DNA from 4 places in the Colwellia sp. 6_MG-2023 genome. Region 2 is predicted to be linked to each of the others. Evidence: predicted binding sites of a transcription regulator. Region 2 holds the regulator's gene; each other region holds the start of a gene.
The links. Region 2 encodes sigma-54, which starts transcription at its own class of promoters, with help from an activator protein. Its sites were predicted from a motif close to GTTGGCACGNNNNTNGNNT; they were not measured.
Positions count from the first base shown of each region.

Region 1: the regulator sigma-54 is predicted to act here: its motif matches at 1,205-1,223, upstream of Q4503_RS05200 (BON domain-containing protein).
Region 3: the regulator sigma-54 is predicted to act here: its motif matches at 5,929-5,947, upstream of Q4503_RS17010 (FlgO family outer membrane protein).
Region 4: the regulator sigma-54 is predicted to act here: its motif matches at 2,276-2,294, upstream of flgB (flagellar basal body rod protein FlgB).

Region 1 covers NZ_JAUOPP010000005.1:137,650-146,075, reverse strand. Annotated here, with positions in the region: gene Q4503_RS05205 (sigma-54 dependent transcriptional regulator) at 1-921, opposite strand, end outside; gene Q4503_RS05200 (BON domain-containing protein) at 1,257-1,826, shown strand; gene Q4503_RS05195 (hypothetical protein) at 1,900-2,100, shown strand; gene Q4503_RS05190 (DMT family transporter) at 2,144-3,067, opposite strand; gene Q4503_RS05185 (NAD(P)H nitroreductase) at 3,633-4,175, shown strand; gene asnS (asparagine--tRNA ligase) at 4,270-5,670, opposite strand; gene Q4503_RS05175 (hypothetical protein) at 5,816-6,214, shown strand; gene bioB (biotin synthase BioB) at 6,425-7,498, shown strand; gene bioC (malonyl-ACP O-methyltransferase BioC) at 8,145-8,426, shown strand, end outside.
Region 2 covers NZ_JAUOPP010000002.1:22,069-30,494, forward strand. Annotated here, with positions in the region: gene pmbA (metalloprotease PmbA) at 84-1,463, shown strand; gene mgtE (magnesium transporter) at 1,562-2,920, opposite strand; gene Q4503_RS01805 (HPr family phosphocarrier protein) at 3,248-3,556, opposite strand; gene rapZ (RNase adapter RapZ) at 3,565-4,419, opposite strand; gene ptsN (PTS IIA-like nitrogen regulatory protein PtsN) at 4,490-4,942, opposite strand; gene hpf (ribosome hibernation promoting factor) at 4,960-5,247, opposite strand; gene Q4503_RS01825 (RNA polymerase factor sigma-54) at 5,292-6,803, opposite strand; gene lptB (LPS export ABC transporter ATP-binding protein) at 6,888-7,652, opposite strand; gene lptA (lipopolysaccharide transport periplasmic protein LptA) at 7,633-8,187, opposite strand; gene lptC (LPS export ABC transporter periplasmic protein LptC) at 8,177-8,426, opposite strand, start outside.
Region 3 covers NZ_JAUOPP010000032.1:19,902-28,327, reverse strand. Annotated here, with positions in the region: gene Q4503_RS17035 (trypsin-like serine protease) at 190-1,038, opposite strand; gene Q4503_RS17030 (SIR2 family protein) at 2,101-3,423, shown strand; gene Q4503_RS17025 (hypothetical protein) at 3,420-4,100, shown strand; tRNA gene Q4503_RS17020 (tRNA-Arg) at 4,454-4,530, opposite strand; gene Q4503_RS17015 (flagella assembly protein FlgT) at 4,631-5,806, opposite strand; gene Q4503_RS17010 (FlgO family outer membrane protein) at 6,041-6,688, shown strand; gene Q4503_RS17005 (LPP20 family lipoprotein) at 6,705-7,172, shown strand; gene Q4503_RS17000 (flagella synthesis protein FlgN) at 7,307-7,738, opposite strand; gene flgM (flagellar biosynthesis anti-sigma factor FlgM) at 7,799-8,104, opposite strand; gene flgA (flagellar basal body P-ring formation chaperone FlgA) at 8,244-8,426, opposite strand, start outside.
Region 4 covers NZ_JAUOPP010000032.1:10,924-19,349, reverse strand. Annotated here, with positions in the region: gene Q4503_RS16985 (chemotaxis protein) at 214-1,143, shown strand; gene Q4503_RS16980 (protein-glutamate O-methyltransferase CheR) at 1,183-2,013, shown strand; gene flgB (flagellar basal body rod protein FlgB) at 2,330-2,725, shown strand; gene flgC (flagellar basal body rod protein FlgC) at 2,728-3,147, shown strand; gene Q4503_RS16965 (flagellar hook assembly protein FlgD) at 3,158-3,844, shown strand; gene flgE (flagellar hook protein FlgE) at 3,944-5,239, shown strand; gene Q4503_RS16955 (flagellar basal body rod protein FlgF) at 5,473-6,246, shown strand; gene flgG (flagellar basal-body rod protein FlgG) at 6,292-7,080, shown strand; gene flgH (flagellar basal body L-ring protein FlgH) at 7,126-7,833, shown strand; gene Q4503_RS16940 (flagellar basal body P-ring protein FlgI) at 7,904-8,426, shown strand, end outside.

The DNA of each region.
Region 1 (8,426 bases), on a different contig from region 2:
GTTAATAGGAAAAACAGCCAGTCTGAAATAAATATCTTCTCTTAACACTTTATTTTGTGCTATTTCTTCAATAGAGCGGTTAGTGGCAGAAATAACTCGGCAGTTTACTTCAATCTCTTTTGTTCCACCTAAAGGGGTTATTTTATTACTTTCGAGTACGCGTAATAAGTTTGGTTGCATATCAATGGGCATTTCCGTTATTTCATCTAAAAATAATGTACCATTACCGGCACGTAAAAATACGCCATCTTTTTTGGTAATTGCGCCAGTAAATGCGCCTTTTTCATGCCCAAATAGTTCACTAGCGATTAAGTCTTTTGCTAATGCGCCACAGTTAGTTGCAACCAATTCAGCATCGTTTTTTGTTGTTAAATTACTTGCGCTATGAATAGCTTGCGCCACTAACTCTTTACCTACGCCACTTTCACCTAATAACATCACATTTGCTTTGGTTAGCGCAATACGAGATATCATAGTATACATTTCTTGCATCACGGCCGATTCACCAATAAGGCAATCAAAATGTTTTTTAGCTAGTGTGCTGTTATGCTTTGTTTCGCTAGTTTGCTTTGACTGGCGTGTTAAGGCTTGCTCTAGGTCTTCACGTTGTATGGGTTTAGCAATATAGTTAACTTTAGGTCCGCATAAGCCAGCTAGTAAGCCTTTAACTAAAGGGTGCCCAGTAATTAGCGTAATATAAGGGGTATCGTTTGATTTTTTAATGTGATCTATTAGGTGTAAGCCACTACCATCTGGCAGCATAAAATCTAAAAGAATGTGATCAAACGTATTGTTTTCTAGCCATTCATAGGCTTCTTCCAGACAACTAGCGATACTAATATCATGGCCTAAAAACTCAATTATTTGACAGGCAATTTCAGTAAACTCGGTATCATCATCTACCAATAATACTTTTAACACATTAACTCCTTAACTTTATTTAAGACTAGTATAAGCTCATTATATTTGTCTTACTCTTTTAATTTCAGAGCTTTATTGTTTATGTTTACGTATTTCAAGTGTTTTCACTATTAAATACAAGCATTATTATCATTTAGTGTAATATTTCTGCCCCGCCTATCTACTCTATGATTAAAAATTCCAACAGTGTAACTATTACCAATGTATCAGTAATAGTTACACTGTTTGCTTGATGATTTTGTTGAGTTTTTATATTTATTCATTATATTTCAATGCGTTACATTTTGGCATCAAACTCGCAATAGTACTAATGAACTTTTAACAGGAGAACAAATATGAAAAATACAACTCTTTCAATTATTATCGCGACTGCTATTAGTACAGCTTCTTTAAATGTTAGTGCAGAAAACACTTGGAAAGATAATGCTAAAGATGCATGGATAGATGGAAAAGCTGAATCTACACTGCTATTTAACGGCAATTTAAATTCTTTCGATATTAATACCGACGTTAAAAACGGTACCGTTATTCTAACAGGTAAAGTGAAAAACTCTGTCGACAAAGCTTTAGCAGAAGAGCTGGTAGCTTCTCTTGAAGGTGTCACCAAAGTTAATAATATGTTATCGGTTATTGATGATAATAATACACAAGGAAAAGATGTTGAGATAATGCAAAATCTCAAGGACTCTAAAGTGGAAACAGTGGTTAAAACAAGGTTGTTGTTTGAATCACAGATCAGTGGATTAGACATCGAAGTAGAAGTTGATAAGGGCGTTGTTACGCTGGAAGGTAATGTAGCATCGGAATCAGAGCGTGATCTAGCTGTTGCCATCGCAATGAATACAAATGATGTTACCAATGTTGTTAATAAACTTGTTTTAAAAGAGTTAGTAGCAAGTAACTAAACATTTTTAAACAGTTTAACCGCGCCTAAGTTGGCGCGGCTTTATCAAGTAACAAGGACAGGACATTGCCATTATGAACTTTTCAAATATTAAGTTACCTAAACTTTTTCGCTCTAACAAACCTATTGAAGCTAATATACCGGTAATAAATCAATTTAACTGGTTTGAGCGCGATGATACCAATATAGATGAATCTTCAGATCATTCTAGAATAACCTATTTGTCAGGAATTGATATTAACGCTCCTTTGCCAACTGAGCAAAATAGTAGTTAAGAAAAATAACAAAATAAATCAGCTGCTTATTGATGATTGTTGTTTACTCTTTATCCATTACATTATTTCTAAGTATAATTTTTTTTTGTTGATATTTAACAACAAAAATCTCCCCCCAGTGATACATAGCCAATCCAGATATTACTAATAGTGCACCAACAATTAATTGGCTATGAATCACTTCATTATTTAGTACTGCGCCTAAACTTAAGGCGATAACAGGTGTAATTAATGTAATTAAGGCAACGGTACTTGCTGTTAATCTTTGCAATACAAAAAAATAAGCGACAAAGCCAATTAATGAACCGAATATACCTAGATATAATGTTGCCCATATTGATCTTGGCTCCCATTGGCCGGTATCAAGACTACCATCCAAAAAAAGCCAATTGATAATAAATAAAGGCATAGATAAAGCCAGTGCGCCAACGGTTGTTGCCATAGGGTGAATAGCTAATGACACACTTTTTACTAATACACTGCTTAAACTAAATAAAAATACCGCAATTAAAACAAATATAAAACCATAAATACTATCCGTACTTAATGATAAATTGTTAGCGCATACTAAACCTAACCCAGCAAAAGAAAGTGCCATAGATAACTTTCTTAACACTGATATTTTAGGCTCTGCAAGTATCCTTCGTGCTAGGATAGCTGAGAAAGCTGGGGCTAAACCAAAAACTAATGATAAAACTCCTGAAGATAAATACCCCGCCGCAAGATAAGAGAATGACATACCACCAAATATTCCTAACGCAGAAAAAGCATATAAACGTACCGCTTTTGGGTGCCAAGGAAATGCTATTTTCCTGGTAACTATAATAAGGCCACCTAACACTACTGCGATCAGCATGCGTAAAAGAACAGCCATAGTAGGATTGATTGATTCACTACTCCAAACGATAGCTAAGGGGGTAGTAGACCAGATTAACAAAACTACCATATAGGCAATAGACACTTGCATTTGACGCTCCTTTTTATTATTTCTTGTTGATTACAGTGTCTTTTACGGAATGTTTTATTTATCACAATAAAAGTTGGAATATAAAAAAGCCGCAAAAGAGGATTTCTGCGGCTTGAATATTATGGTTAACTAAACTATCTATTATTAACTTGAACGCTCCGCATAATTTGGCCACAGTCGAATAACCTGACTTTGCCAACATCGCGTTAACAAAATTAAGTTTTGATTGAGCACCAAGGCTTGCTTTGTATGAAAAACGTTCATTATGGTAATTACTTATTTAATTTTTAAAATATATTTATTAGGTATTAAACCGTCATCATTTATTAAACATGTCATTTAGAACCTTACTATTACAAAGCGCTTTAAATAAGATTCCGTATTAAGTAACCTATGAAATGTCAAATGGCTTAAACTTAATAGGTAAATTATAGTGCTGTTGCTTACGTGTTAAGTCAAGCAATAATACAAAGAGTAAATGATTTATTTTATTGAATAAAGTCGTGCGTAAAAGAAATGGTCGTTATACACTTAACTATCGTTTACCAACTTATATATTTTATTTATGAAAGGCATTGAATTACTGTTACAGCGTCAGTCTAACCCTTTAGTTACTTCACCTGCACCAGATAAGCAAGCATTAGAACAAATTTTAGCCGCAGGTATGCGTGTTCCTGATCATGCTTGTTTGAAACCTTGGCACTTTACGGTAATAACCGATGACGGATTACAGCGTTTAAGCGATTTATTTGTTGCTAGCAGTGATCAACAAACGGCTAACCTTGAAAAAATTGCAAAAATGCCATTTCGAGCGCCAATGGTAATTGTCATTAGCTCAGAGTTTACTCAACATGAAAAAGTACCGACTAAGGAGCAACTAATAACTGCTGGCTGCTGTGCTCATGCAATGCAAATGGCAGCTTATACTTTAGGATTTGGGGCAATATGGCGTACAGGTGAACTAGCCTCTAATGAACAAGTAAAACAGGGCTTAGGTGTTAATAAAGAAGATGAAATTATAGGTTTTTTATATATTGGAACACCTTGTAAAGAACAAGGACTGAAAGCCAGTAAGAGTTTTGAAGAAAAAGTAACTTATTGGAAATAAATGTAGGTTGTACTTTAATACGACATGATTCTTGTTTAACAAGATATCGACATAAATAGTCGGAATAAATTCCAACCTACATTATTAATAGCTACTAGAACGAAGCGTTATTCGGTGTTCTTGGGAACGGAATAACGTCACGTACGTTTTGCATACCAGTAGCATAAGCAACTAAACGTTCAAAACCTAAGCCGAAACCTGAATGTGGTACAGTGCCGTAACGACGAAGATCACGATACCAACTATAATCAGCAGTATCTAAGCCCATTTCTTCTAAACGACTATCTAAGACATCAAGACGTTCTTCACGTTGGCTACCACCAATAATTTCACCAATGCCAGGTGCTAAAATGTCCATCGCGGCAACAGTTTTTCCGTCATCATTTAATCGCATATAGAAAGACTTAATATCTTTCGGGTAGTTTTGTAAAACAACAGGGCCATTAAAGTGTTCTTCAGCTAAGAAACGTTCATGCTCTGAGTTTAAATCTACACCCCAAGAAACAGGATTTTCAAATGTTTTACCACAGTTTTCTAAAATGGTAATTGCATCGGTATAATCTAAACGAACAAAATCTGTTTCAATAACGGAGGTTAATCTTTCAATAACGGTTTTATCAACACGCTGCTGGAAGAAAGCCATATCATCAGCACGTTCATCTAACACAGCTTTTAATACGTATTTAAGCATTTCTTCTGCTAAATCGGCAGCATCTGATAAATTAGCAAACGCGATTTCAGGTTCTACCATCCAAAACTCGGCTAAGTGACGAGAAGTGTTAGAGTTTTCTGCTCTAAATGTTGGGCCAAATGTATACACTTTTGATAACGCGTTACAATAAGTTTCAACGTTTAATTGGCCAGAAACGGTTAAAAAGGTTTCTTTACCAAAAAAGTCTTTATTGTAATCTACTGTACCAGCGTCATTGCGTGGTAAGTTTTCCATATCTAAAGTACTAACACGGAACATCTCGCCGGCGCCTTCACAATCACTACCGGTAATAAGTGGTGTACTGATCCAAAAGTAACCTTTACTGTGTAAAAATCTATGGATAGCTTGGGCTAAACAGTTACGAACACGTGTTACAGCACCACCAATATTTGTACGTGGGCGTAGATGCGCTTGTTCACGTAAAAATTCAATACTATGGCGTTTAGCAGCCATTGGATAAGTATCAGGATCTTCAACAAATCCTAGTACTTCCACTGCTGTTGCTTGAACTTCAAAAGATTGACCTTTACCCGGTGATTCAACTAATATACCCGTAACTTTAACAGCACAGCCCGTAGTTAGCTTAAGAACATCATCTTGATAATTATTAAGATCACTCGGTACGATAGCTTGAATTGCATCAAAGCATGATCCGTCATGAACTGCTAAAAAAGAAATACCTGCTTTTGAATCACGGCGAGTTCTAATCCAACCATGTACGGTGATAGTTTCATTAACAGGATATTTGCCTGCTAATACATCAGTAATTGCTATAACTGACATGTAATGACCTCTTATATTTTATCAAATGTACTGAATTTTTTAAGGTGGTTATGTTACCGTGACTATTATGTTTAACAAGTAAAACTTACTAAATTAATAAACTATATTTCAAAAAAATAATAATATTGGCCAAAAAAGTAGAAACATGATGAAAATAGAGCAAAGACGACCAATAAAAGAACGTAGAAAGTCGGCTGACTTTTGGTACTCATTAGCAAGAACATTAACGGCTTGTAGTTGGCTTGCTTTTTTTTTCTCAGTGATTATTTCTTTTTTCGTTGCCCCCGAAACAGATTATGGCGTTTTACGTTACCATGATATTGAAGTGCGACAGTTTTGGTTAACACCGTTAACAGGATATTTATATCTTGTTATCTGGTTTAGTGCTGCGGGAATTTATACATCTACGTTAATAGATAAATACCGAAGTAGAAGGCGTAGTGATAATACAAATTATAGTGCTTATTTCCTGTTAATTATTAACTTATTTTGGCTATTAATAATTCTACAACACATTTTAACGACCAAGAATAGTGTTTTTTGAATCATGTTATAACTGATTTTATATCAGTATTTGCTTTTTCGGGAGAGCCATAAACATTGAAATAAATTAACCTTCCAAAAATGTTAACTCAGTTATGAATAACATGCTTGTTATTTATGCGCATGTCAACATAAATGGTTGGCGTGTATTGACAAGCAAGAGGCGCCGACTAGACTATTCGCTAATTTAATTAGATGTAATCGAGTAATCATGTCAAAAGTAATTCTTCCTGCTACTTCAGAAAATAATGACAACCTTCGCCATCATTGGACTGTAACAGAGGTTCAAGCACTATTTGATCTTCCTTTTAATGATTTAATGTTTAAAGCACAAACGGTTCATCGACAACATTTTAATGCAAATGAAGTTCAAGTTAGTACGTTATTATCAATTAAAACTGGTGCTTGTCCTGAAGATTGTAAATATTGTTCACAGAGTGCGCGTAATAAAACAAATTTAGAAAAAGAGCGTTTACTTGAGTTAGAAAAAGTACTTGAAGCCGCAGCAAAAGCTAAGGAAATGGGGTCAACGCGTTTTTGTATGGGGGCTGCTTGGCGAAATCCTAAAGCTCGAGATATGCCAATAGTGTTAGAGATGATTAAAGGAGTTAAGGCCTTAGGATTAGAATCTTGTATGACCCTAGGTATGTTAGATAAAGCGCAAGCAAAACAACTACAAGATGCTGGACTTGACTATTACAATCACAACCTTGATACATCACCAGAGCATTATGATCAAATTATCACCACACGTACTTATCAAGATAGGCTAGACACATTAGAACATGTACGTAGTGCAGGTATGAAAGTTTGCAGTGGCGGTATTGTTGGTTTAGGAGAAAGTGCGACTGATAGATGCTCACTATTAGTACAATTAGCAAATTTACCCCAGCAGCCAGAAAGTGTGCCAATTAACATGTTGGTCAAAGTAGAAGGGACGCCACTAGCAGATGTTGATGATTTAGAAAGTTTTGATTTTATTCGCTGTATTGCAGTTGCACGTATCATGATGCCAAAATCACATGTACGTCTGTCTGCAGGACGAGCCGAAATGAATGAGCAAATGCAATCTTTATGTTTCTTAGCGGGGGCTAACTCAATATTTTATGGTTGTAAGTTACTAACTACTCAAAATCCGGAAACAGATCAAGATTCACTATTATTTAGCAAACTCGGTATCAATACTGAAATAATTACTGATGAAAGCGTATCACAAGAGCTCGCCCTTAAAACATCTTTGGTTAATGACCAATATAAAGATTTATTCTACGAAGCAAACTGTTGATTAAAATCTTTGTCGCCCTATGAAAATTAACAAGTAAATAGGTACAACAATAACAGCTTCATTAATTAAGTGAACAATTTTATATGTAAAAAACGGGCAACTTCATCGTTATTATAACCAGTAGAAATGATCACATAGCAAGTTAGGTTGGAATAAGAGGTTTCAAATAAAAACCAGTCGTTAAATTTGAGTTATACTCAAGTTTAACGACTGGTTTTTTTATATTTATAAAACTTCAGAAAATAAAGCTTATCTACCTTTTAATAAATTTAAATGATAATTATTCTCTAGTGGCTTTGCTGTAAATGTGGCATTATTTTGTTCCCTTGAACAATATAGTACTTACTCGAACAACGATATAGGTAGTCAAAGTCATTATCATGGCAAATGCTATTATGCTATTTCAACGGTAGTAACGACCATATTTTCAATTGGGTTATGACAGTCATAAAAGTATTGTTGTGTAGTTCTAGATGAAAATATAAAGATAATAATATTGCGCAGTTAAAGGTGGGTTATTTAATATAAATTTTCCTATAAATGATTTCAACCACCATTCATTTGGTTACGTGTTACTCGTTCGTCATGTTATTATTATCTAGTATATCAATAAGTTAAAGTAAAAATTAAACAGGCCGTTAAGTAAATGAGCATAACAAAGTTAAATAATAAAAATAAAATAAAAATAGCGGAGAGTTTTGGCTCCGCTAGTAAGTCTTATGATATTTCAGCTAGGTTACAACGTTTTTCTGGAAAACATTTAATGCCTTGGTTACCCAAAAAAAGTGCACTTACCGTACTTGATTTAGGCTCAGGCACAGGTTTTTTTACTGATGTATTAGCATCATCCTATGACCAAGTTATAGGGTTAGATTTTTCTAAAAAAATGCTTGAGTTTGCAAAAAGTTGTCGAAATGAAAATATAGTT
Region 2 (8,426 bases):
AATAAAGTAATATTTTGAATCTAAACCTTAGCTTAAATCTAATTTTAAACTCAAAACGCAGCAAATAAGTAGATAAAAACATTATGACGAAAGTAAACCAATCTGTGGATCCATTAATCGAACAACTTGGCCAAGTAAAAAATCGAGTGGCTAAAGTTCTTGAACTTGCTAAATCTTTAGGCGCAGATGGTGCTGAGGTAGCGATGAGTCGTCAACAAGGATTAAGTGTTGGCACTCGTCTTGGTGAAGTTGAAAATGTAGAGTTTACGAACGATGGTGCTTTAGGCATAACTGTTTATCAACAAGGCCGTAAGGGGAGTGCATCAACGGCTGATTTATCAGAAAAGGCACTGACTCAAGCAGTTGAAGCTGCTGTTAATATTGCTAAATATACGTCTGTTGATGATTGCTCGGGTTTAGCCGATAAAGAATTGCTTGCAATGAAGCCACTAGATTTAGATTTATATTACCCTAAAGACCTAAGCACTGAACAAGCGATAGAAATAGCTAAGGAGTGTGAACGTAGTGCCTTAGATAGTGATAAACGCATAACAAATTCAGATGGTGCTAATCTAGATTGTTTTTCGGGTTTTAAAGTTTATGGTAATAGTCATGGTCAGTTGGTTGCTTACCCTAGTTCAAGGCATAGCATAAGCTGCGTGGTGATTGCAGGGAATGGTGATGACATGCAGCGTGACTACGCTTATGACGTTAATCGTGACTTTTCATTATTAGATAGCGGTGTAGATATTGGCACCAAAGCGGCGAGCGAAGTTATATCACGCTTAAACCCACAAAAGTTATCGACTATGAAAGTTCCAGTATTGTTCCGCTCTGATATTGCGAATACAGTATGGGGACATTTTATTTCTGCAATTAGTGGTGGTAATTTATATCGTAAATCATCATTTTTACTGGATGCTATAGGTAAAGATGTTTTCCCTAACTTCTTGTCTATTCATGAGCGACCTCATATACCTAAAGCATTGGCAAGTAGTGCTTTTGATAGTGAAGGTGTGTTAACTAAAGACAGAGATATCATTACTAATGGTTCGCTACAAAGCTATCTTCTAACGAGTTATTCTGCTCGTAAATTAGGTTTAACGACTACCGGGCATGCTGGTGGAATTCATAATTGGTTAGTAAAAGATAAGAATATTGCATCTAAAGGAAGTAAAGCTGCAGATTTTGATGCCATGTTAAAAACCTTAGGCACAGGCTTATTAGTTACTGAATTAATGGGACAAGGAGTAAACGTTGTGAATGGCGATTATTCTCGTGGGGCTGCAGGTTTCTGGGTCGAAAATGGAGAGATTGCTTATCCTGTAAGTGAAATTACTATTGCTGGTAATTTAGAACAAATGTTTAAAGGGATTATTGCCGTTGGCTCTGACCTTGATAAGCACGGTAGTATTAGTACTGGCTCAATACTCATTGATGAGATGCAAATAGCTGGTCAATAACTGAGCTTAATACGTTGTAATCAGAGCCCCTTTAACTGTAAACCGTATGCGTAGGATTTAGTCTGCACATACGGTTAATTGAATATAAAAGTAAAAGCTTAGGTTAAAAGTATTGTTGCGGTACCTAAAAAGGCAAAAATACCGACAACATCAGTAACCGTGGTAATAATAACGCTGCCAGCAAGTGCTGGGTCAATATTCAAACGCTTAAGTAATAATGGAATTGCGACCCCCGCTAAACCTGCGGCGGTCATATTCATCAGCATAGCAAAAGCTATGACAACGCCTAGCATTAAATCTTGTTTCCAAATAGCAACAACTGAAGCTATTAATAAAGCCCAAATTATGCCGTTGAGGAAGCCAATCGCGACTTCTTTATGTAATAGCGCGCGCGCATTACTATTACCAACATGGCCTAATGCCATACCACGTATAACTAAGGTTAAGGTTTGATTACCGGCTACGCCACCCATACTTGGCACCAACGAGTTAAGTACTGCTAGTATTGCTAATTGCTGAAATAACCCTTCGAACATACTTGTAACGGCTACTGCAAATAAGGCGGTAATTAAGTTAACCCCTAGCCATAAAGAGCGTTGTTTAGTACTTTTTAATACAGGAGCAAATGTATCGGCTTCATCATCTAAACCTGCCATACTCATCATAGAATGCTCTGCATCTTCACGAATTATATCAATAACATCATCAATGGTGATACGACCAAGTAAGTGACCTTTTTTATCAATGACAGGAGCAGAAAACCAGTCATGCTTTTCAAACAATTGCGCAACATCATGTTCACTCATATTAGCTTGTACAGCTTCTATTTCTGCATCAATCAACTTGGAAATGATAACCTCAGGTTTAGCGGTTATAATAGCGGCTAGTGACACAGCACCAATGAAGTGATTACTTCGGTCGACGACATAAAATGAGTCTGTTGCTTCAGGTAGTTGACCTTTTAAGCGTAAATAGCGTAATACTACGTCAACACTTACCTCAGGTTGTAGCGTAATGGTATCAGTGTTCATGATACCACCTGCTGTCTCTTTGTCATAAGATAGCGCAGTTTCTACCCGTGCTCTATCCTGAGAGTCCATAGAATCGAGAACTTTTCTATAAACAGTATCAGGTAAGGTACGTAACACTTCTGCTAGATCATCAACATCCATACCTTCAGCAACGGCAGCCAGTTTTTCAGGCTGCATGCTTTGTAAAATGCCTTTACGTACTTCTTCATTTAATTCTTCAAGTACTTCACCATGGTGTTCAGCATCAATAAGTTGCCATAATAATGCGCGACTCTTAGCTGGAGAAGACTCAAGGAATAGCGCGAGATCATAGGCAGACATGTCTTGTAATAATTTGCGTACATAGACAAACATACCACCATCAAGTGCTTCATTAATTTGGTGTAGTCTTTCTTGAATATATTCTTGTTCTATTAGATCCGGCATAGATATCTTACTTGAGCGTAGGGAATGATAAATACCAACGCTATTAAACACTTGAGAGTGGGTGTGTAATAGACTTAATATTTTTTATTATGGTTAAGTTTATCGTAACTTAGCGTTTCTTTCAGCTTTTTTACTTATTTAACTTGAACTTGGTTTAAGATATTTTTAATTAATTGAAAATATTAAGAATCTTACTTTTACTATACTCATGCTTGATAGTTTTCTACTTTTGACCTGCAAGCAGTAGGGAAAATCGAGCGTCAATAGCTAGTCTATCGCACGTAAATAGCTGTTTGAGGAATATTTATTAAGCCGATCTTGGGCTATTTATTCATCTTCATCAAACTTAGCTTCAATCAGCTGGCTTATAGCTTCTAATGCAGCGGGTGCATCGGTTCCTTGAGCGGTGACTGTTACATTTTTTCCTTGTCCACCAGCTAAGAGCATTATGGCCATTATGCTATTGGCGTCAGCTTCTTTTTCTTCTAATGATAGGGTTATTTGGGCGGAGAATTTCTGACAAAGTAAGGCTAATTTACTTGCAGCTCGGGCATGTAAGCCAAGTTTGTTAATTATAGTTAATTCTTTACTGACGATGATATCATCATGGTTCTTGTTATGCTTTTGAATAGACATAATGAGTTTTACTCTTTAATTTTCTTAATGTCTCGATGATGAGTTTGAACATGTTGTTGTTCTTTACTAAAGTTCTTTGCTAATAAATCAGCAATATAAACAGAGCGGTGTTTCCCACCCGTACAACCAATTGCAATAGTAACATAACTACGGTTATTGCGTTCTAGATGGGGTAACCAAGTCATCATAAAACTATTAATTTGCCAAATAAACTTTGTCACAATTGGCTGACTAGAAAGGAAGTCTTTTACTGGTTGCTCTAAACCTGTAAAAGGTTTGAGTTCAGTTTCCCAATGAGGATTAGGAAGAAAGCGTGCATCGAATACATAATCAGCATCAGCAGGAATACCGTGTTTAAAGCCAAAAGACTCGAAGACTAAAACCATTTTACCGGTTTTCTTTCCAAGAATTCTTTCTCGTACCAAGTCAGCTAATTGGTGCGGAGTTAGCTGGCTGGTATTGATATATAAGTCGGCATTGGTAGAAATAGGTGCTAATAGTTTCTTTTCGAGTGATATCGCTTGGTCTAGCGCAATATTCTCTTTAATTAGAGGATGTAAGCGCCTTGTTTCACTAAAACGACGAATAAGGTCATTGTCATCTGCATCTAAAAATAATGTAGTTACATCAACTGCATCAGGTAAATATTCAATGATCTCTACAATATCCTTAGGATTGTTAGGTAAGTTACGAACATCTAGGCTTACTGCAACATTGTCATAATCATTAATCACGGTATGGGTTAATGCAGGTAGTAAATTAACAGGAATATTATCAACACAATAATATCCTAAATCTTCTAATACTCTTAATGCAACTGATTTCCCTGAGCCAGAGCGGCCACTAACAATGATAAGTTTCATATTTTTAAGTTCCGCATGAATTAGCTATGCATTAGGTTTTATTGTGTAGAAATATATTTCAACTTATTGATTAAGCGGTTTGTTGAATAAGATCAAACATCTCTTGTTGGCTGGTGCATTTACGAACTTTTTTAGCTGTTTTGCGATCACTAAATAGTTTGGCAATACTTTGCAACGTTTCTAAATGCGCTTGCGTATTGTCTTCAGGTACAAATAGGCAAATAAATATATCAACAGGTCTATTATCAATTGCGTCGAAGTCAATTGCGTTTTCAGTAGTTAAAAACACGGCAATAGCTTTGTCTGTATTGTTTAGTCTGCCGTGAGGGATAGCGATACCGTTGCCGATACCAGTACTCCCCATTTTCTCTCTATTCATTAAGCTATCTAATAGATCTGTTGGGTTAGAGTCAATTAGTTCATTGGCGGCAAGTTGGCAAATTAGTTCAAGTAAACGCTTTTTGCTTTGAACTGGAACTGCACAACGTGTGCAGTTCAGTGTTAATATATTTTGTAGTGTCATAATTATAATGGATAAAACTAATGTTGTGTTATTTTGCCTTTGTATTTGAGTACTTGGCGATCTAGTTTATCCACCAAAGTATCTATCGAGGTATACATATCAGCACTTACTGCTGAAGCATGAATTTCACTGCCTTTTAAATGTATAGTTGCTTCAGCTATCTGTTCTAACTTTTCAACAGTCAAGACTACATGAACATTATTGATATGATCAAAATGTCGCTCTAATTTAGCTAATTTTGTTTCAACACAATCGCGTAATGATGACGTTATTTCTACATGGTGACCGGTAAGGTTAATTTGCATAAGTATGTTCCTTCTCTAGTTAATTCAGAAAATAAAGTCACAGGCTATAATAAACTCTTACGTTGGTTGGACGGTGGTATAGATAAGGATTCACGATACTTAGCTATAGTACGTCTAGCAACATTAATTCCTTGTTGTGCTAGTAAGTCTGCCATTTTGCTATCACTGAGCGGTTTAGCGGGTGTTTCTGCTAAAATGAGTTTTTTAATTAATGAACGTATGGCAGTTGATGAACATTCACCTCCATTTTCGGTACTAACATGACTTGAAAAAAAGTATTTTAATTCAAAAATACCTCTAGGCGTGTGCATATATTTTTGCGTAGTTACGCGAGATATAGTTGACTCATGCATATCCACGGCTTCAGCAATATCATTTAATACCATAGGTCGCATCGCTTCAGCGCCATGTTCTAAAAAGCCTTGTTGACGTTGTACAATGCAGTTAGATACTTTAAGTAAAGTATCATTACGTGACTCTAAACTTTTAATAAACCATTTAGCTTCTTGTAAGTTTGTTCGAATAAACTGTCCGTCATTACTAGAAGATTTTGTTGTTTTTGTCATGGCAGCATATTGTTGATTTACTGATAGCTTAGGAGCAGTATCAGGGTTTAATTCGACAACCCAACGACCATTTTTCTTTTCTACGGAAACATCAGGAATAACATATTGATCATCGCTTTTCACTACTGCATCACCAGGACGAGGATTTAAGCTCTGTATCAAACGCATTACTTCACGTAACTGTTCTTCTTTGAGGCGAGTTTTACGCATTAATTGTCGATAGTCACGATTACCGAGTAAGTCGATATGCTCGCCGATAATTAATTTACTTTCTTTTAAGTAAGGGGTTTCAGGATCAAACTGATTTAATTGAATAATTAAACAATCAGCGATAGAACGGGCTGCAACACCAACAGGATCAAAGACATTAATACGTTTTAATACCGCTTCGACTTCATCAAGTTCCAGTCCTTCTATACCAACACTTTCTAATATTTCTTCACTCGATACCGTAAGATAACCTGCTTCATCAACAGCCTCTATAATAGCGATAGCAACCGTGCGATCAGTTTCTGAAAATGGCGTTAATTCCATTTGCCATAAAAGGTGATCTTGTATTGAATCGATCGTTTCACCTTGATAGGTGTAATCTTCACTTGGGCTACTAATTGCCCCTGTATTTGACGTACCAGCACTGTAACTTTCTTCCCAAGTTGTATCAATGTTCAACTCTTCTGGTATGTCATTTTTCTCCATTGCTTCTGTTGTACTTATCTCATCAATAGAGGCTGATGAATCTTCACTTCCATCACTGGTAGATCGTTCTGTGATGGTGGCTGAAAAAGCTTCTTCAAGTTTATCTCTACTATCCTCTGAATTATTATCTGAGGTTTCTTGATCATTAATTTCAAGCAGAGGATTACTTTCAAGTACTTCTTGAATTTCTTGTTGAAGCTCTAACGTCGATAACTGCAAAAGCTTTATAGCTTGTTGCAGTTGTGGCGTCATGGTTAGTTGTTGTCCTATCCGGAGTTGCAGAGTTGGGCGCATCTACGTTGTCTTAATTCCTGTTATTATTGTTTATAGTTACTAACTTAGAGCAAGTATAGTCTACGAATTTATTATATATGTTAACTATAGCGTGAATTGCTCGCCTAGGTATACATCTCTTACCTTTTGATTAGCAAGAATTTGATTAGAATCTCCTTCTGCTATTATTTCACCGTGACTAACAATGTAAGCATGCTCACATACATCAAGTGTTTCACGAACATTGTGGTCAGTTATTAAGATACCAAGACCACGGTTTTTAAGATGAATAATTATTTTTTTTATGTCGCCGACAGAAATAGGGTCAACACCTGCAAAAGGTTCATCAAGTAATATAAATTCAGGATCTGCTGCTAAAGCGCGGGCTATTTCTACGCGTCTTCTTTCCCCTCCTGATAAACTCATACCTAAATTATCTTTAATATGGCTGATATTAAATTCTTCTAAGAGGTGCTCTAATTTTGTTTGCCTTTCATTTTCATTAAGGCCTTTTCGAATTTGTAATATTGCCATAATATTTTCAGTAACGGTTAGTTTTCTAAAAATAGACGCTTCTTGAGGTAAATACCCAATACCTCGACGTGCGCGTTCATGCATAGGCGATAGTGTTACATCTTCGTCATTCAGCATTATTTGGCCATTATCATTGGGTACTAAGCCAACAATCATGTAAAAAGAAGTCGTTTTTCCTGCTCCATTAGGCCCCAGTAAGCCAACAATTTGTCCTGAGCTTACCGCTAAACTAACGTTTTTAACAACTTTTTTGCTTTTGTAAGCTTTTGATAGGTTTTTAGCTATCAAAGTCGAATTATTAGCTTCGCCGTTATTATTATTGCTTGTTACTGTCATTACTTTTCTTATCTTGTTGAGCTTTTATTTGAGCTGGCTGCAAAACAGTGGTTACTGAATCATTATCACTACTGATAGCTTCCAATTTCTCATTTAGCGTATTGTAAGTGATTATTTCTCCTGTCACTTTACTACCTGCTTGTTGTACTTGCGCATTACCTGAGATGGTAATGATATTTTGATCTGGTTGATAGGTTATCTCATTAGCTTGCAAGCTGATTAAACTACCATCTTCTAATTGTTGTTTGAAAACAGCAGGTTCACCTTTGGCAAGGTAAGTGTCTTGTTTTTGTTGAGTTTTATCATCAACTTTACTGTAAACTTGAACAATATCAGCACTAATCGAAATAGAGCCTTGGTTTATACTAACGTCATCTAAATAACTCGCTATTTTATTTTTTAAATCAGCTGATTGACGTTTCGATTTTATCGTGATTTCTTGTGTGAGATCTTTCTTAGCCGCGCATACTGGAAGTGCTAACGAGAGCAGTAATGAGCTTAATAAGAAACCTTTGCTAATTTTTTTAATTGTCATTTAGAGGGTAACCATTATTTTTTTTGTAAATAGTACGTACATGTTCGGTTAATGTCATCTGTTTAGTGTTTAAGTCAATTATTAAACCTGAGCCATACATAGTGAAGTCTTTTCCTTGCACCATTACCGTTTGATCTGAGCTAATGATATTAGTATTTAAATCAAGCTCTAAATATTTGCAATGAATTTCTTGTATTAAACTATTTTTATCAGTTGCACTTAAGTGTACTCGATGATTT
Region 3 (8,426 bases), on a different contig from region 2:
TTATAATGATTTAGGCTTAAGTTCTAATAAGTTAACTACAACCATCATAAAAACAATCGTCAGTGTTAAATTATTTAATATTCAGTAATGACGTAAGCCAGGTTTGGTAATAAGTACCCTAAATTAACGATTAACGATTAACGATTAACGTCATAGTCTCTTGTTAGAGCAAGGTATATTCATCTCATCTCATCTCACCTCAAGCGAAGAACACAAATTATCCATGCTTTTTGAATCCATACCATCATGTAGAAAAGGATTCTGAGTAGTAATTTGCTCTCTGGCTAAGTTGCTTTTTGCTGAAATGACTTGTTGTATCCAATCGTTATAGGAGGAGATACGAGTGTATAGCTCAGTAACACCATACTCTCCAATATCATAAAACCATGAGTCAGTGCGTGAACTTACACCAAGTAATATATATTTACTCCCGCTTTTAATATATGCCGGGCCGCCACTGTCTCCGTTACCAGAAACCCCTTCTAGAGCTTCTCCGTTTAAACCTTTCTCAAATTTAAAAACGATATCGGTATCAGTTGTATCAATAATTTTATTTTGAGCTTTTCTCAATTTGCCATTATTTTCTTTGTAGCTTATTGTTTGTCCTACTTTACCTGTTCCTGTTCCCCCAACACCTATAAACCAAGTAATAACTCCGCTTTCAGTATTACCGTTATATAAATCAGCTGGTTTAATATTAGTAACAGGAGAATTAAGCTTTATTAAAGCGATGTCATGTTCACCGCCCAATTGATATTTTGGATAGCTATATCTGTTAGAAATAGATACAAGTTCATTTCCCACTTTTATCTTCTGTCCAGGATTCATGCAAAAAACAGCATGAGCTGCTGTTACAACCCATTCAGGGTGGATTAATGTTCCGTGAACACCGATATTATATAACGTTGCTAGTGGGGGGAAGTCTGACGGTACAGCATGATAAGTTTCGTCAGAAACATCATGCCGAATGACTATTGCACCAGCTACTAACGGTGTAATAAGAGTGATTAATAAAATTAAAATTTGAAATACTTTCAAGTGAACTCCATTTCTAAAAGTTGCTCTGATGCCTCACTAAGAGGTAAACAATAGGTGATTAACATATGCGACGAAAGAGCAAAAGCCAACTGTTTTTTTTTCTTATTTATTAGCTTATTATATTTCTTTTCTACATTTTTGTTTAAATGTATCTATTTTTTCCATAGTGTATTCTACGTCATCACGATCAAATACATAGGTAGCTTTTTGGTAAATAGATTGTATTCGTCAGTTTCAACAAATTGGTGGGGCGAGTGTGTCTGTTTGGCGTGAACTAAGACGATTACGCACTAAGTTTATCGATAAAAGGGACAGCTTATTAGAGCAAGTTCGATTTGCTGCGGATAATAGCGACTGGCAAGGTTAGACTCTTACTATGGGTGGACTACATACGAAAAAAAAGATAGACCAATTCAGTTACATTACGCTTTGAATATTAATGAGCAAACAGGTGAATGCCTGCAAAGCTATTATGATGAACTAATACTCAAAGTTAAAGGGTTATGGTTTCTAGGTAAAGCTATTCTCACGCGTCACTATCAGTGGAAAATATAAAAATCGTAAACGTCTTAGGTTAGCCTAAACTCGACTTAAATTTGGCTTTAGCCTCATTTAGCCGTAAACCTGCAAATAAGAACAACTCAAGTAAACCTAAAAACAGCCTTTAGCTAAAAATTAAGCTTTAGCGCAAACCAAAACACTCCAATACTAATTTTTTAATCTTTTTAAGTCGATTGCCAGAATGGCAGAGATGCTTTTACTTGGAGTTCTGTAAATAACTGTACTAATTATCAATATTGAAAGGCAAGAAGGTGCGTTAAGCGGAAATGACACTTAATTTTTTTGCCTTATATTTTCTAATGCTAATTGTGTGAAACAAGGCATAAATTCTATTTCATATCTTTATAAAATTAGTCAATCTTCTAATAGATTGATTTATTCAATCTTCACCTATATTCTAATAAATCAAATATTATGAAAGAAGGCAAAACCAATATTTAAACAATGGCTTTTGTCTTTGAATAAGTTGTTAAATTTTCTTCGCATCGAAAAGGATTCAGAGTGCCAATTAATACAAAGAATACATTCATGGAGCTAGTTACTTCATATCACGAAAACCCCGAAAAATTTATTTTTTTTGTTGGCGCTGGTCTTTCTCAGCCTCTTTTTCCTTCATGGAAATCATTATTAGAAAACTTTCTTGAACAAGCAAAAGAAGGTGAATTACCACACGAAGAAAACGAAATATTAGATCTAATTGAAAAAGGCGAAAGCTACTTAGATGTGGCGGAAGTTTGCGTTAATGCTATGGGAACTGTGCGTTATAGAGATGTAATGGAGAAAATTTTTGATAAAGACTTTTCTGAGGATGAAGTTCCAGAAAGTTATAGAGCGTTAATGGAACTTGCTCCAAAAACAATTATAACAACAAACTATGATCGAATCCCTGAGATTGCGGGAAGAGGAAAATATCGAATAAATACGAATAAAAATGCACCTGAAGCCTCACGCTTTGTTTCAGATGGAAAAAACTCTGTTTTTAAAATGCATGGAGATATAATTGATCAATCTAGTATTGTATTAACGACTAGTGATTATCAGAAAATAATTAATGGCAATCAAAGCACGAGGTTATTACTAAGTAGCTTATTGTCAACCAAGATTCTAGTGTTTGTAGGCTTCTCATTATCAGATCCTCATATTGATGTGATTTTAGATAACATTAGGTCAATCAATAATGGAATGCCTTTGTCTCACTATATTCTCCTCAATGAAAACTCAAGCTTTAAGATTTCTTCATTTGCACGAAAGTATGGTGTCAAAGTTATCTCTTATACGCCATCAGATGCTAGCCACCCTGAAGTGACCGAACTCATCAGAGCTTTGAGTCATGAAACAGGGCAGATCCCAGAACAAGTAAAAAAGAGTGAAAATATAGAATTATCTACCTCAGATGATCTTGTAAATCATTTACATGAATTAGCTAAAGAGGCTTTCGTAAATTCTCCATTTTCAATATTTTACTCTAACGATGAAATATATTTGTCATTTACCCCATCAGGAGAAACTAAAGGTGAGATACAAAAAGAGTTTTTATCAATTATAAAGTTAATGAATTTTGATTGTTCAATTTTGAGTAATCTTAATATTTCTGCAATAGCTCGAACAGCCCCAAGTTCTAACTTTGATGAATCACAAAGAATATTAATAAAAGCAAAAGTAAGTTTTATCGATGCAAACAAGTTTGCGGCAAAAGAAATATCAACTTCCACAATTTGGAAGTTGATTGATTTTTATTCACCTCTAGGTCTATCGAATGTTTTTCAACAAGAGGGTAAAGTCTCTTTTCCAATGAGCATTGGATTAGTCGGAGGACAATCATGAGAGATAATAAGCATAAAACGCGTCTTGAGTTAATACGTAATAATAAGGTTATTAACACTATAGAGCCTAATATGGAGTCTGGTAATGATGTTCTAGAAATGTCTACAAGCAGCTCTATAGATTCATTTCCTATATTTTCGTTTAAGTCGACAAGCCCTGAACTGAACAGTGTTTTTATAACTTACTCTAAGAATGATCAAATTCGCCTTTCTATTGCCCAGAATGGTGAAGATGAATATATGAAAATGTTTGAAGGTGAGTTCTTTAAAAAAGAAACGAATTCCACATCTAAACCGGATTGCTTATCTTTAAAGATTGAATCTATACATTCGTTTTTTAGACTTTCACTGTTAGAAATTTCGTCAGTGCAAGAGTTTAAAAATATAACTTTTGATGCCTTTGTTAAAAAACTCATGGATTTTTCAGGAATTAATATCGAAATAAACATAAGTCCAGACATTGCAATACTTCCGGTAACTGGAATTTCTAGGCATACAAATTTATTCCGCTTATTTAAAGAAGTTTGCCTAATGATTGATGCTACCGTTGTTTTTAATAAAAACAATACCATTGACATAGAATCGCGAAAATCAAAAATAAATGGAATTAGAAAGCAAGAGGTAATAAATTTAACTAATAAAGATATTATTTCGATTGAGAGTACAGAGCAAATATAATCTAAAAACTGATGTTACCATTGTGTCTAATGTCTCGAATGTGGCATGAGTTGTCATAAGATTAAATTTAATGTAAAAATAGATAACACCTTTATCATTAACAATCGTTTTGTATAGACTACATATTGTCTACACTGTTATGTGTTTTGTTGTTATTATATTGATTTAAAAGTTTTTTTAAATCAATATAATAACAAGCTGTCAGTAAGATAATTACCCCACAACAGCTTATTAGAAATACTCCTTCCATGAAGTATATCCCGATCACAAATAAATCTGCTACACATGTGCTACATAATTATTTTATTCGTGTTTTCTTTGAAGTGTCTTTTGATATAAGTCGTTGATTTTTATGGCGCCCTTGAGAAGATTCGAACTTCCGACCTAGCGCTTAGGAGGCGCTTGCTCTATCCTGCTGAGCTACAAAGGCGTTTTGAAACGAATAAAAATAGCTACGCTACTTTATGCTGCATATTCTATTGCTTTATGAGCATAAAGTTAAGCTTTACCTTTGCTTTATATACTTTTTTTTAATATCGCACCGCTACATCATTTATTTGGATATTATCTAATAAATCATTATTCAGTGTTTTTGCTGTCGCACTTTGCGATGTAAGTTTGGTTATTTTAACTTTGTGTGGGCTAATATTGTAACCTGTATAGCTTTTTCCTTGTTGACTAACGAAAGTGCTACTATGGAGTAACGTGAACTCATCACCAACTTTCACGCCATGATTTTTACCTAAATTTATTGTAATTTGGTTGCCTTGGACTTGTATTATTTTTCCTTCATTCGGCTCACACATAACATTTTCGTCAATATCATTTATTGTCCGACTAAGTAAAGCATCAATCATATTACCGTAATCGCTCTGCCAAAAGGTGGTGGCGTGTACATCAATACTTCTTCTTTTATTGAAATCCCAAACCGCAGAGTCTTGGTAATTACCTTGCCATATTTGTTCGCCACTAAAACCATTGTATAAATAAAGGGTAAAATCGAAATTCCTAGGGTAGGTCGGTTGTTGCCATACTTTTAATGAATTTGTTCTTTGCTCTTGCAAAGACATATCGTTAATTTCACTAAAAAGAACATATTGGCTGTCGGTATTTTCAGCTAGAGAGATTGTGAGTTGTTTTATTTTTTCTTCATTGAAACTATTATTTAAACGCGAGAATTCTGTTGAGCTTTTAAGTAATAATTTACCCCCGCTATAGCTACTTTGATTTTTAAGTTTTTTATTTAGCTGTTTGATCATGGCGGAATCAATTTGATATATTTTGCCAAGGTTTGCGTGTTCTCTTTGAAGTAAGTGGCTTTTGGTGATCAAAATTGATTTTTTGTAATCTAACGAGAAACACTTTTTTTCTTGAGGAAAAATATCGGCACGTATAGTAACGCTAATCATATCGTTACTATGAAGCTCTTCTATTAATTCAATTGAATTCACACTGCCACTAGCACGTATACTTATTTGATCTTGAGTGAGCAAACCATTCACCACTTGTTGAATGCTTGAAACGCTAGCACCAGCGACAAGTAATGCTTTTTTTAACGCATTTTCCATTGCCTTAGTTCGCGCTACTTCAACCGAGTCTTTAGCTGTTGATGCATAGCCTTGAGCCTCATACCATTGTGCATTAGTAATAGCGCTAGTTAACATTAAGCTGATAGATAAAATGATTTTTTTAGATATAGTATACATATACTCTCTCATGAAAATTAAAAGCCTGTTTTAGGCATAGTGCAATTTACAAGGAACTTAACTATAGAGCTTATGCACAATGTGTGCCTGTTTATTTTAACTAACCTTGTACTTGAAGTTTAATTGGCTTGAAATGTGCATTGTTTTATAGCAATAAATAATCGAATAGATAAAAAGTTCATTGCTTAAGCTAGCGAAATATAGCATAAATGTTGAATTATTAAGGGGTTCACTATGATAAAGTGGCTGATACCATTACTGCTGCCGACTCTTTTATCTTGTAGCAATACAGTAAAAGAAGATAACTTTTATAAGATAAAGCAAACAGATAAAAGTGAGATAGATAGTTATAACTTACCTAAGCATGCCATTAATGATTTAGTAAAAGGTTTAGCGTATCAAATGTTAGCAAATAGTAGTTTTGTTAACGCGAAAACGCCGGTGGCTGTTGCTTCGTTTGTGAATTTAGAGGATCTTGAGTCAACTAATTGGCTAGGAAATCAAATAGCAGAAAGCTTTGTGCATGAATTACAGAGTCATGGTTTGGTCATTATTGACTACAAGGCTACAGGTCATATTCGTGTTACAAAAGCAGGCGACTATGTTTTTAGTCGTGATTGGGAAGAGCTTCCTGAACGTCAGATTATTGACTATGTAGTCACAGGAACTATGATGGAGCAAGAAGACGGGATTATCGTTAATGCACGTATGATTGGCATTCAATCTCATGTTGTTGTTGCTACAGCACAATCTTTTATTCCTAAATGGGTTGTAGGTGCAGAAAAAAATCATGGTGAACATGTCATAATGAAAGACGGTATGATGATTCGCAGTAATCATAAATTAATTAAAGAGCAGCGCGCTGTTGCTATTCAACAGTAATTTAAGAGGTGAAATAATGATAAATGCACGCTTTAAAATAATAACTGCTGTTGTAAGTTTACTGTTTATTGCTTCTTGCACAAGCATGTACGATAAGCATGTACAATGGCAAGTAGTTGAACCACAAGTATTTCCTATTATTCACGGTATTGGTTACGCACCAATAAGTTTACAAAAATCTGATAACAAAACTCAACGGATGCTAATGGCCATTAAAGCGTCGAAAATTGCCGCTTATTCAGAGTTAGCAGAGCAAGTTTATGGGCAACAAATTAGTAGTTCAACAACTATGGCTGATATGTTAATTGAAAACCAACAATTAGTTTCATCTATAAAAGGCTTAATTAGAGGCGCTAAAGTCGTAAAAAGTTATCCGGTAGGGGATACTTATACAACAGAATTACAGCTTGATTTCAAAGACGTGTATGAAATATATCAAGCAAATTTACAGCGAAAAGAAATTAAGAAGGTCGAATACTTTTAAACGTAGGGTACACTCGATTCAACCAAGCTTCATTATAGAGGCTTGTTTTGTATTAATGAAATATTGACTTGAGGTTATTTTGAGTCAGTTATTCTAATAGCTAATAATTTGAATAACTGAAGTATATGACTTATCTAAGCTTTCATCTCTATGCTGCTTAATCCACCAGATTTCTTACCTTTACTATCATAAGTCATTGATGATTTATTGTTATTTTCTAATAACGTTGTTTTCATACGCTGAACAGCTAGCTGAGATTGCGCTATTATTTGGCCATTTATTTTGTTTTTTTGTTGGCAAAGGTGTAATAGATCTTCAATTTCAGTGAGTTTTTCATCAAGAACCCCGGCTTTTTTATCTATTGAAAAAGCTTGGTTAAGACTAATTTTTTTATCTAAATCTTGAATAGCAACCAACAATAAGTTTTTTTGCTCACTAATTTCTAGTAATGCGTCAGGTTGATGTTGCTGTAAAATAAGTTTTTCGCTACTAATAATTTGCTCTAGTTCTTGTAATTGAGCAAATTGTTGAGAAATTAACTCTATTGATTGAGGGGAAGCTGACATGTAAGTACACCTTTATTATAGCAAAGGGTGATTATCACCCAGTCCCACGGTTATATCAAATTATAACGTAAATTCAAACTTAGCCATGCTAGCAGCAAGCTTTTGCGGATCTATTTTATACTCACCAGAGGCAATTGTTTTTTTCAGCTCTTCAATTTTCTCTTGATTAATCACAGGTGCATCAGCTGATTTTTTTTGTAATTCTTTGAACTGTTGCGCTTGTGGCGTCAAGGAAACAGAGTCGCGAGCAACATGTTTAGTTTGTGGGCTATGTGCTGTAGTTTGAGCCACATCTTGTTTAGCATGAGACTGCTTATTTTGGTTGATCTGTGCTTGGTTATTTAAGTTATTGATATTTATAGTCATAATATTACCCTACGGTAAAAAGTTCTTCTAAAGTTTATTCATTAACTTTATATCGGCAAAAAGTAAGATAACTTAAATAAAATACACTAAAAATTTTAGGGTAAAATAATTTCCGACTGTAAAGATTAGATCTTAAAAATTATAGGTTAATAGTAACCTGATTAACAGCACTAATTTGAGGCTTAATTATTCGACCAGAACGTGAGTTTTTAACCTCAATCTGTTCATGTAAATTACCTGAGCTTAGTGCAGTACCTTTTGTTTTAATTAAAAAGTTATCGTTTTTTGCAATAATAGTAATAACGTCTCCTTTACAAACTAA
Region 4 (8,426 bases), on a different contig from region 2:
TATGCTCTTAACTAGGGTAACATAGTTATTGGCACATTAAGTTTATACTATGAGTATATTAATTATATTCATTACTTATAATATAGTGACATACTAAGCATCAGTTTTTTGTCACTTATTTTGACATACAGTAAATACAATCAAGAATTGTGCCTTTTTGTTCTATTCAATATAGGATTAATGATAGCGCTCTTGATTATAAATGAGGTTTTTATGGCAGGTATATTAGACTCGGTCAATCAGCGAACACAATTGGTTGGTCAAAATAGATTGGAACTACTACTTTTTAAATTGGTAGGTCGCCAACGTTTTGGAATTAACGTTTTTAAAGTAAGGGAAGTATTACAGTGTCCTAAATTAACCATGATTCCTAAACAAGACTCTTTTATTAAAGGGGTTGCTCATATTCGTGGACAAACTATTTCAGTTATTGATATGAGTAAAGCTATTGGTGGGCCAGCGATAACGCAAACTGAAGATTCTTTTATTATTATTGCTGAATATAATCGTAGTATTCAAGGCTTTCTAGTGGCAGGTGTTGAGCGGATTGTTACGTTAAGCTGGAAAGACATGATGCCACCTCCTGAAGGAACAGGGAAGTCTAGCTATTTAACTGCTGTTACTGAAATTGACAATCAAATGGTTTCTATTTTAGATGTAGAAAAAATATTGAATGAAATTAGCCCTGTTTCAACTGATTTAAGTGATGGTGTTGTTGATAAAAGTGTGGGCGAAGATCTCGGTGAACGAATAGTGATGATAGCGGATGATTCAACCGTGGCACGTAATCAAGTAAAAAGAGCATTAGAGCCATTAGGTATTAAAATGGCGTTAGCAAAAAATGGGCAAGAGGCATTAGATCAACTCATTGCTATTGCTGAAACGTGTGAGCATAGCATTACTGAGAAAGTAGCTTTAATGGTTTCTGATATCGAAATGCCAGAAATGGATGGCTATACGCTAACCGCTGAAGTGAAAGGTAATGAACGTATGGCTAAAATGCCAATTATTTTGCATACATCACTGAGCGGTGTGTTTAACAATGCCATGGTTCAAAAAGTTGGTGCTGATGATTTTATTGCTAAATTTCATCCAGATGAACTAGCAACAGCGGTTAAAAAGTGGCTAAACCATCCATTATAAAAATAGTCACCATATCAAATAAATTAGGAAGTAGTACTAGTGTCAGTAAGACAACTTGACGATAAAAGTTATCATCAATTTAGAGTTTTTTTAGAGCAACAGTGTGGCATTGTACTAGGTGAAAGTAAGCAATATCTAGTTAAAAGCCGCTTAGCTCCGTTAATGAGCAAGTTTGGTGTTAATTCGCTTGGAGAATTAGTGACTCGAACGTTGTCACCCGTAGAGCGACAACTACGAGCTGCAGTGATCGATGCCATGACGACTAATGAAACACTATGGTTTCGTGATGATTACCCTTTTAAGCTATTAAAAAGTAAAATATTGCCCGAATTAGCTCAACGTAAAACGCCTGTCAAAATTTGGTCAGCAGCGAGTTCGTCTGGGCAAGAAGCATACTCTATTGCGATGTCAATTTTAGAGTATCAAAAAAGTAATCCTGGCAGCTTCTCAAGAGGTATACAAATTATTGGTACTGATATTTCAAGTACTATGCTGGAACACTGCAAATATGGACATTATGATTCACTTGCGTTAGCACGTGGTTTGTCTGAAGAAAGAAAAAGACAGTTTTTTGAAAATGGTGATAATGGCATGCTGAAGGTAAAAGATGAAGTGAAAAAAATGGTAAGTTTTCGCCCGCTTAATTTACTTAATAGCTATAGTTTGATGGGACGTTTTGATGTTGTTTTCTGTCGAAATGTGCTGATTTATTTTTCAACAGAAATCAAAACTCAAATAATAAGTCAAATTCATGGCACTTTGAATGAAAGAGGGTATTTGTTTTTAGGTGCTTCGGAATCACTTTCTGGATTAAATGCTGATTTTGAGATGCTGCGTTGTAACCCAGGTATTATTTATCAAAAAAAATAAAAAGGGAATAATCTCCTTTTATTATTAATGTGCTGTAACCACTATAGTTGTGAAATTTACAATAATTAGAAGTTAGATAAACTTCACAACTTAGTATTTACTTAATCTACAACCTGCTATTTCACTGGATATTAACTTTACAAACCACATACTCCCCTCTTATTTATCCCTGCAACATACTTTCATTGCTTAATACTTTTTTATTTACTACTAGTAAGGTCGTTGGCAGCATTTTACTTTCTTTTTAATTTGTATCATCTTTATTGGCATAATTATTGAATGACTCAATGTTAAATATAATTAATGGTGAGTTATTATGGCTATTAGCTTTGATAAAGGTTTTGAACTTCACGCAAAGGGAATGCTTTTGCGATCTCAGCGAGCGGAAGTGATCGCTAGCAATATTGCTAATGCTGATACCCCTGGTTATAAAGCAAAGGGCATGGACTTTCAAAAAGCGATGCAACAAGCTGGTCAACAACAAATTGGCATGAGTAAAACTCACGCTAAACACTTTGATGTGCGTACTGAAATAAATAATAACATTGCTTTTCGCAATCCAGATCAGCCCGATACCGGAGACGGTAACACGGTAGATGTACAAGTGGAACGAAACTTGTATCTAGAAAACACATTAGAGTATCAAGCTGGGGTTCAGTTTCTTAACGGAAAAATAAAAGCCCTGAAAAATGTCATCTCAGGAGGTGCTTAATAATGAGCCTTTTTAACGTATTTAACATCACAGGTAGTGGTATGAGTGCGCAGTCAATGCGTTTAAATACCACGGCAAGTAACATTGCTAATGCTGACAGTGTTAGTTCAAGTGTAAGTGAAACATATCGTGCTAGGCATCCAGTTTTTGCCGCTGCTATGCAAAAAGCTGCCGGGGGACAAGAAAGTAGTGTTGGTGTACAAGTATTAGGGATAGTTGAAAGTAACAAACCTCTAAATGTTGAATACGCACCTGAACACCCTATGTCAGACAAAGACGGTTATATTTATAAACCTAATGTTAATGTTATTGAAGAAATGACCAATATGATTTCTGCGTCTCGTTCATATCAAACTAATGTGCAATTAGCAGAGTCAGCAAAAAACATGTTAACTAAAACACTGCAACTTGGTCAGTCATAAGGAGTAGGAAATGGAAACTGTTAGTGGTACAAATGGCCTTGACTCTCTTTATTGGCAAAAAGAAGAATATGAAACTGCTGATAGTGGTGGCAATGGCATGCTCACACAGGCTGATTTTTTTGCGTTGTTAACACAAGAATTAGCAAACCAAGATCCAACCGAACCTGCAGATAACAATGAAATGATCTCTCAAATGACCGCATTCTCTACAACAGACGGTGTAAGTCAGTTGAATGAATCTTTTGCTGGTTTTGCTAGTTCGATGACTTCAAGTCAAGCCTTACAAGCCTCATCTTTGGTAGGTCGAAGTGTTTTAGTTGAAGATAATGTTTTTGGCATGAGCGAAGGCGATTCAGTTCAAGGGAAAATAGTTACTACTGAGGCGGCAAGTAATATCACTATTTACGTTGAAAACGTTGCAGGTGAAATTGTTCAAACGGTACCTGTTGGCGATATGGCTGAAGGTGGTGCCGCCTTTACTTGGGATGGCCAAACGTCTGAAGGGGAAGCCGCAACTACTGGGGCTTATCGTTTTAGAGTTGTTGGTCTTGTTGATGGACAAGCGTCTGAATTGCAAGCAATGACTTATCGTAAGGTAGATAGTGTTACGCTTGCCGGTTCAAACGGTATTGTACTTAATCTTAATGGTGGTAGTGCGATGAAATTAGAAGATGTAGTTGAAGTTGCAGAAGGTTAATTGATTGGGGCAAAACTCAACAAAAAGATAAATTTTACAGGTTAGCATTAGAATGAAATGTAGCCTAATAAAGCAATGAATTTTTAAGAGGATTAAATTATGTCATTTAATATAGCATTAAGTGGGTTAAACGCAGCACAAAAAGATTTAGATGTTACGTCTAACAATATAGCTAACGTTAATACCACGGGCTTTAAAGAATCGCGTGCTGAATTTGTAGATGTATATGCAACATCTTTATTGTCATCAAGTAAAACAAAAGTGGGTGATGGTGTCTTAACATCTGAAGTTGCTCAACAATTCTCACAAGGTAGTATCGCTTTTACGACTAACTCGCTTGATTTAGCAATTACGGGGAATGGTTTCTTTGCAACAGTACCTGATATTGGTAGCTTAGAAACATCTTATACGCGAGCGGGTGAATATAAATTAAATAAAAGTAACTTTGTTGTTAACTCGGCTGGCGAATATTTGTTAGCGTTTGATGTTAACTCAGACGGCTCGTCTTCATCGGTTGCCTTAAGTACTGCATCACCACTACAAATACCTACTTCATCAGGTGCGCCAACCCCAACCAGTGAAGTAGACATCAAAATGAACTTACCTGCAAGCGCAGAGATTATTACTGCTCCTTTTGATATAAATGATAGTTCAACATTTTCAGAGTCAACCGCATCCAACATTTTTGATTCGCTAGGTCAAAGTCATATTGTGACGTATTATTTCGCAAAAACAGCGGATAATACTTGGGATATGTATACAGCAGTAGATGGTGACTTAGTCGATATACCAGGCGGGCCAGTTAATAATGGTGCTGGTATTAATGGAGCACAATTAGTGTTCAATTCTAGTGGTGGTTTTACAAGTCAAGATCCTGCTTTGATTGAAACGGCAGCATTAGGTGGAGCTATATTAAACAATGGCGCAGATCCTCTTCAACAAATAATTATTGATTTTAATTTAGGTGTATCTGGTGAAGAACCAACACAATGGACAGGTGAATTTTCACTTAATGGATTAGAAGACGATGGTTTAGCGGTTGGTCGATTAACCGGTATTGAGATAGGTACTGATGGTTTAGTAGAAGCTACCTATAGTAATGGTACGGCAGAGGCTTTAGCACGTATAGCATTAGTGAGTTTTGCTAACGAACAGGGCTTAACTCAAATAGGTGGTACATCTTGGAAAGAAAGTATTACTTCTGGTGACCCGATAGCGGGTGAGGCGGGCTCGGGTACGTTTGGTGAAATTAACTCATCAGCCTTAGAACAGTCAAATGTCAATTTAACCACAGAGTTGATTGATTTAATTTCAGCACAACGAAACTTCCAAGCTAACTCTCGTTCGTTAGAAGTGGATAATGATTTAAATAATACTATTTTACAAATTAGATAGTTAAGCAGTGATTTTATTTTAACTGTTGTATTATTGAACAAAATTATCTTTAAGCTGCTAGCTCTCGATGACTATGTTATTGGGGGCAGCAGCTTTTTCTTTTATTCTCTTATCTATTTCCTCTATATATTTCTTTTCAAAGTGCAGAAAAACATAGCATAAACTTCTTAATACATCTTTGGCATTGTCCTTGCATTTATTAACGTAACAATTTTTATTTTCTGGAAACCATTATGGATAAGATGCTTTATGTCGCCATGAGCGGTGCCAAACAAAATATGCAGGCGCTAGCAATTAACGCTAATAACCTCGCAAATGCCAAAACTACAGGCTTTAAAGCTGATTTAGCACAAGCGCGAACCATGCAAGCGTTTGGTGAAGGTCAACCAACACGTGTTTTTGCCATGACTGAACGCGCAAGCCAAAATTTTGACTCTGGCTCTTTATTAACGACTGGACGCCCGCTTGATATCGCAATCAAAGGCGACGGTTGGTTTGCTGTACAGACGCCGCAAGTAATGAATAGTGCCGCTGATCCTTTTGGACAAAGTGAAGCTTATAGTAGGCAAGGACATTTACGTTTAACAGAAAATGGCACCTTAGAAACGACCAGTGGTGAAGTTGTATTAGGAGACAATGGTCCTATTATTGTTCCTTTACCGGTTAGCAATATTCAAATCTCATCTGATGGAACTATTATGGTTCAGCCTGAAGGGGCGCCAAGTAGTGTACAGGAAGAAATTGGCCGCATTAAATTAGTTGACCCTGATGTTCGTTTATTAGAAAAAGGCGCTGATGGCCTATTTAGACGTAAAGATGGTCAAGCAGAACTGGCTAGTGTCAATGTACAAGTCCAAGGCGGTGCTCTTGAGTCAAGTAATGTTAATCCTTTGTCTGAAATGACAGACATGATCGCATTACAAAGACAATTTGAAATGCACTTAAAATTAATGAAAACAGCAGAAGAAATTGATTCAAGCAGTTCTTCATTATTACGTGCATTCTAGTCTTAAAGAAATGCATGAAAGCAATAAAATTTTTAGAGGTGATGTATGAACCCAGCATTATGGATAAGTAAAACAGGTTTAGACGCTCAAACCAAAGATATCGCAGTTATTTCTAATAACTTAGCGAATGCCAGCACTGTTGGTTTTAAAAAGAGCAGAGCAGTATTTGAAGATTTGCTTTACCAAAACATAAACCAACCAGGTGGACGAACGGCTAATGATAGTGAAGCACCTTCAGGTTTAATGCTAGGTGCAGGTACTAAAGTTGTTGCTACGCAAAAAATCCATACGCAAGGCGATATGCTAACAACAGATAATTCGTTAGATCTTATGATTCAAGGTGAAGGCTTCTTTGAAATTTTGTTACCTGACGGTTCATCTGCTTACAGCCGTAATGGTCAATTTACCATGGATGAAGAAGGTAATATGGTTACGCCAGGCGCTGGTTATGCGTTACAGCCACAGATTACTATCCCTGAGGACGCAATCAGTATTGTCATCTCACAAGACGGTGAAGTGTCAGTAACACAACAAGGCCAGGCAGAGCCTGCGGTAATTGGACAAATTAACACGGTTAATTTTGTTAACCCAACAGGGCTTGAGCCAATAGGACAAAACTTATTTACTGAAACCGCTGTAAGTGGTGCTCCACAAGAAGGTATTCCAGGTCTAGAGGGCTACGGTATGCTAGTGCAAGGCGCTTTAGAAACCTCTAACGTAAATACTACCGAAGAGCTGGTGAACTTAATCGAGTCTCAACGTGTTTACGAAATGAATTCGAAAGTAATTTCTGCTGTTGATGAAATGTTAAGTTATATCAACCAACAACTGTAATTTATTTTTAGTTTAAACAGGTAGGAAATAAGGTAGGAGGCAATAATGAAAAACAAACTATACAAATGTAGCTTTAATTTAATTGTAATGATGTTAATAGCGCTGTTAAGTGCTTGTAGTAACACTGTGGAATTAAGTAAAGTCTTACCTAATGATCCTGATTTTGCGCCTATTTTACCTGAGGAAGAAGAAGCAGCAATTATTCCGACAGGTTCGTTATTTAAAGCAAATTACGTTAACAATATTTATTCTGATTCTAAAGCACACCGTACTGGCGATATCATTTCGGTGATCTTAAGTGAAAGTACTCAAGCAAATAAAAATGCGAAAACAGAGCTGAAAAAAGAAAACAGCAGTGAGCTTGATACTGTTATGGGCTTAGGTGGCAATCCATTTACACTTAATGGTAATACATTAGAATTTGGCTTGAATCAAAACTCTAACTTTAAAGGCGATTCAAAAGCTGATCAGGGTAATAGCTTAAGTGGTGATATTTCGGTACATGTTTTAAAAGTTCTTCCTAACGGTAACTTAATGATACGTGGAGAAAAATGGCTTACGTTAAATAATGGCGATGAATACATCAGGTTAACAGGTGTTATTCGTCCTAAAGATATCAATTCAAACAACACTATTTTATCAACCAAAGTTGCTAATGCTCGCATTCAATATGCTGGTACTGGTAGTTTTGCCGATGCCAACGAGCAAGGTTGGTTAACTAAATTCTTTAATAGTTCATGGTGGCCATTATAGGTGTGAACTATCCTGCTGAGTTATGAAAAATTTGTCAGTAGATAATCCTATAATTAAAAAAGGTAATATTATGAAAGCAGTATTTACAATTATCATTATGTTGATGGCCTTTTCCAGTCATGCGCAGCGTATTAAAGATTTAACTGATGTTGCAGGCGTACGATCTAATCAACTTGTTGGTTATGGATTAGTGGTGGGGTTACCGGGGACAGGTGAGCAAAGTCCTTTTACCGAGCAAAGCTTCAAAACAATGTTAAGTAATTTCGGAATTACTATGCCTGAAGATCTTAAACCAAAGATTAAAAACGTCGCTGCTGTCGCTGTTCATGCAGAATTAACAGCTTTTGCCAAAGCAGGACAAACTATTGATGTAACTGTTTCCAGTATGGGGAGTGCCGAAAGTTTACGTGGTGGTACATTATTACAAACCATGATGATGGGGCTTGATGGTAATGCTTACGCTGTCGCACAAGGCAGTTTAGTGGTCAGTGGTTTAGGTGCTGGTGGTCTTGATGGTTCAAAAATATTAGTAAATACACCAACTGTAGGGCGTATAGCCAATGGCGCGACAGTTGAACGTGAAATTAAATCAC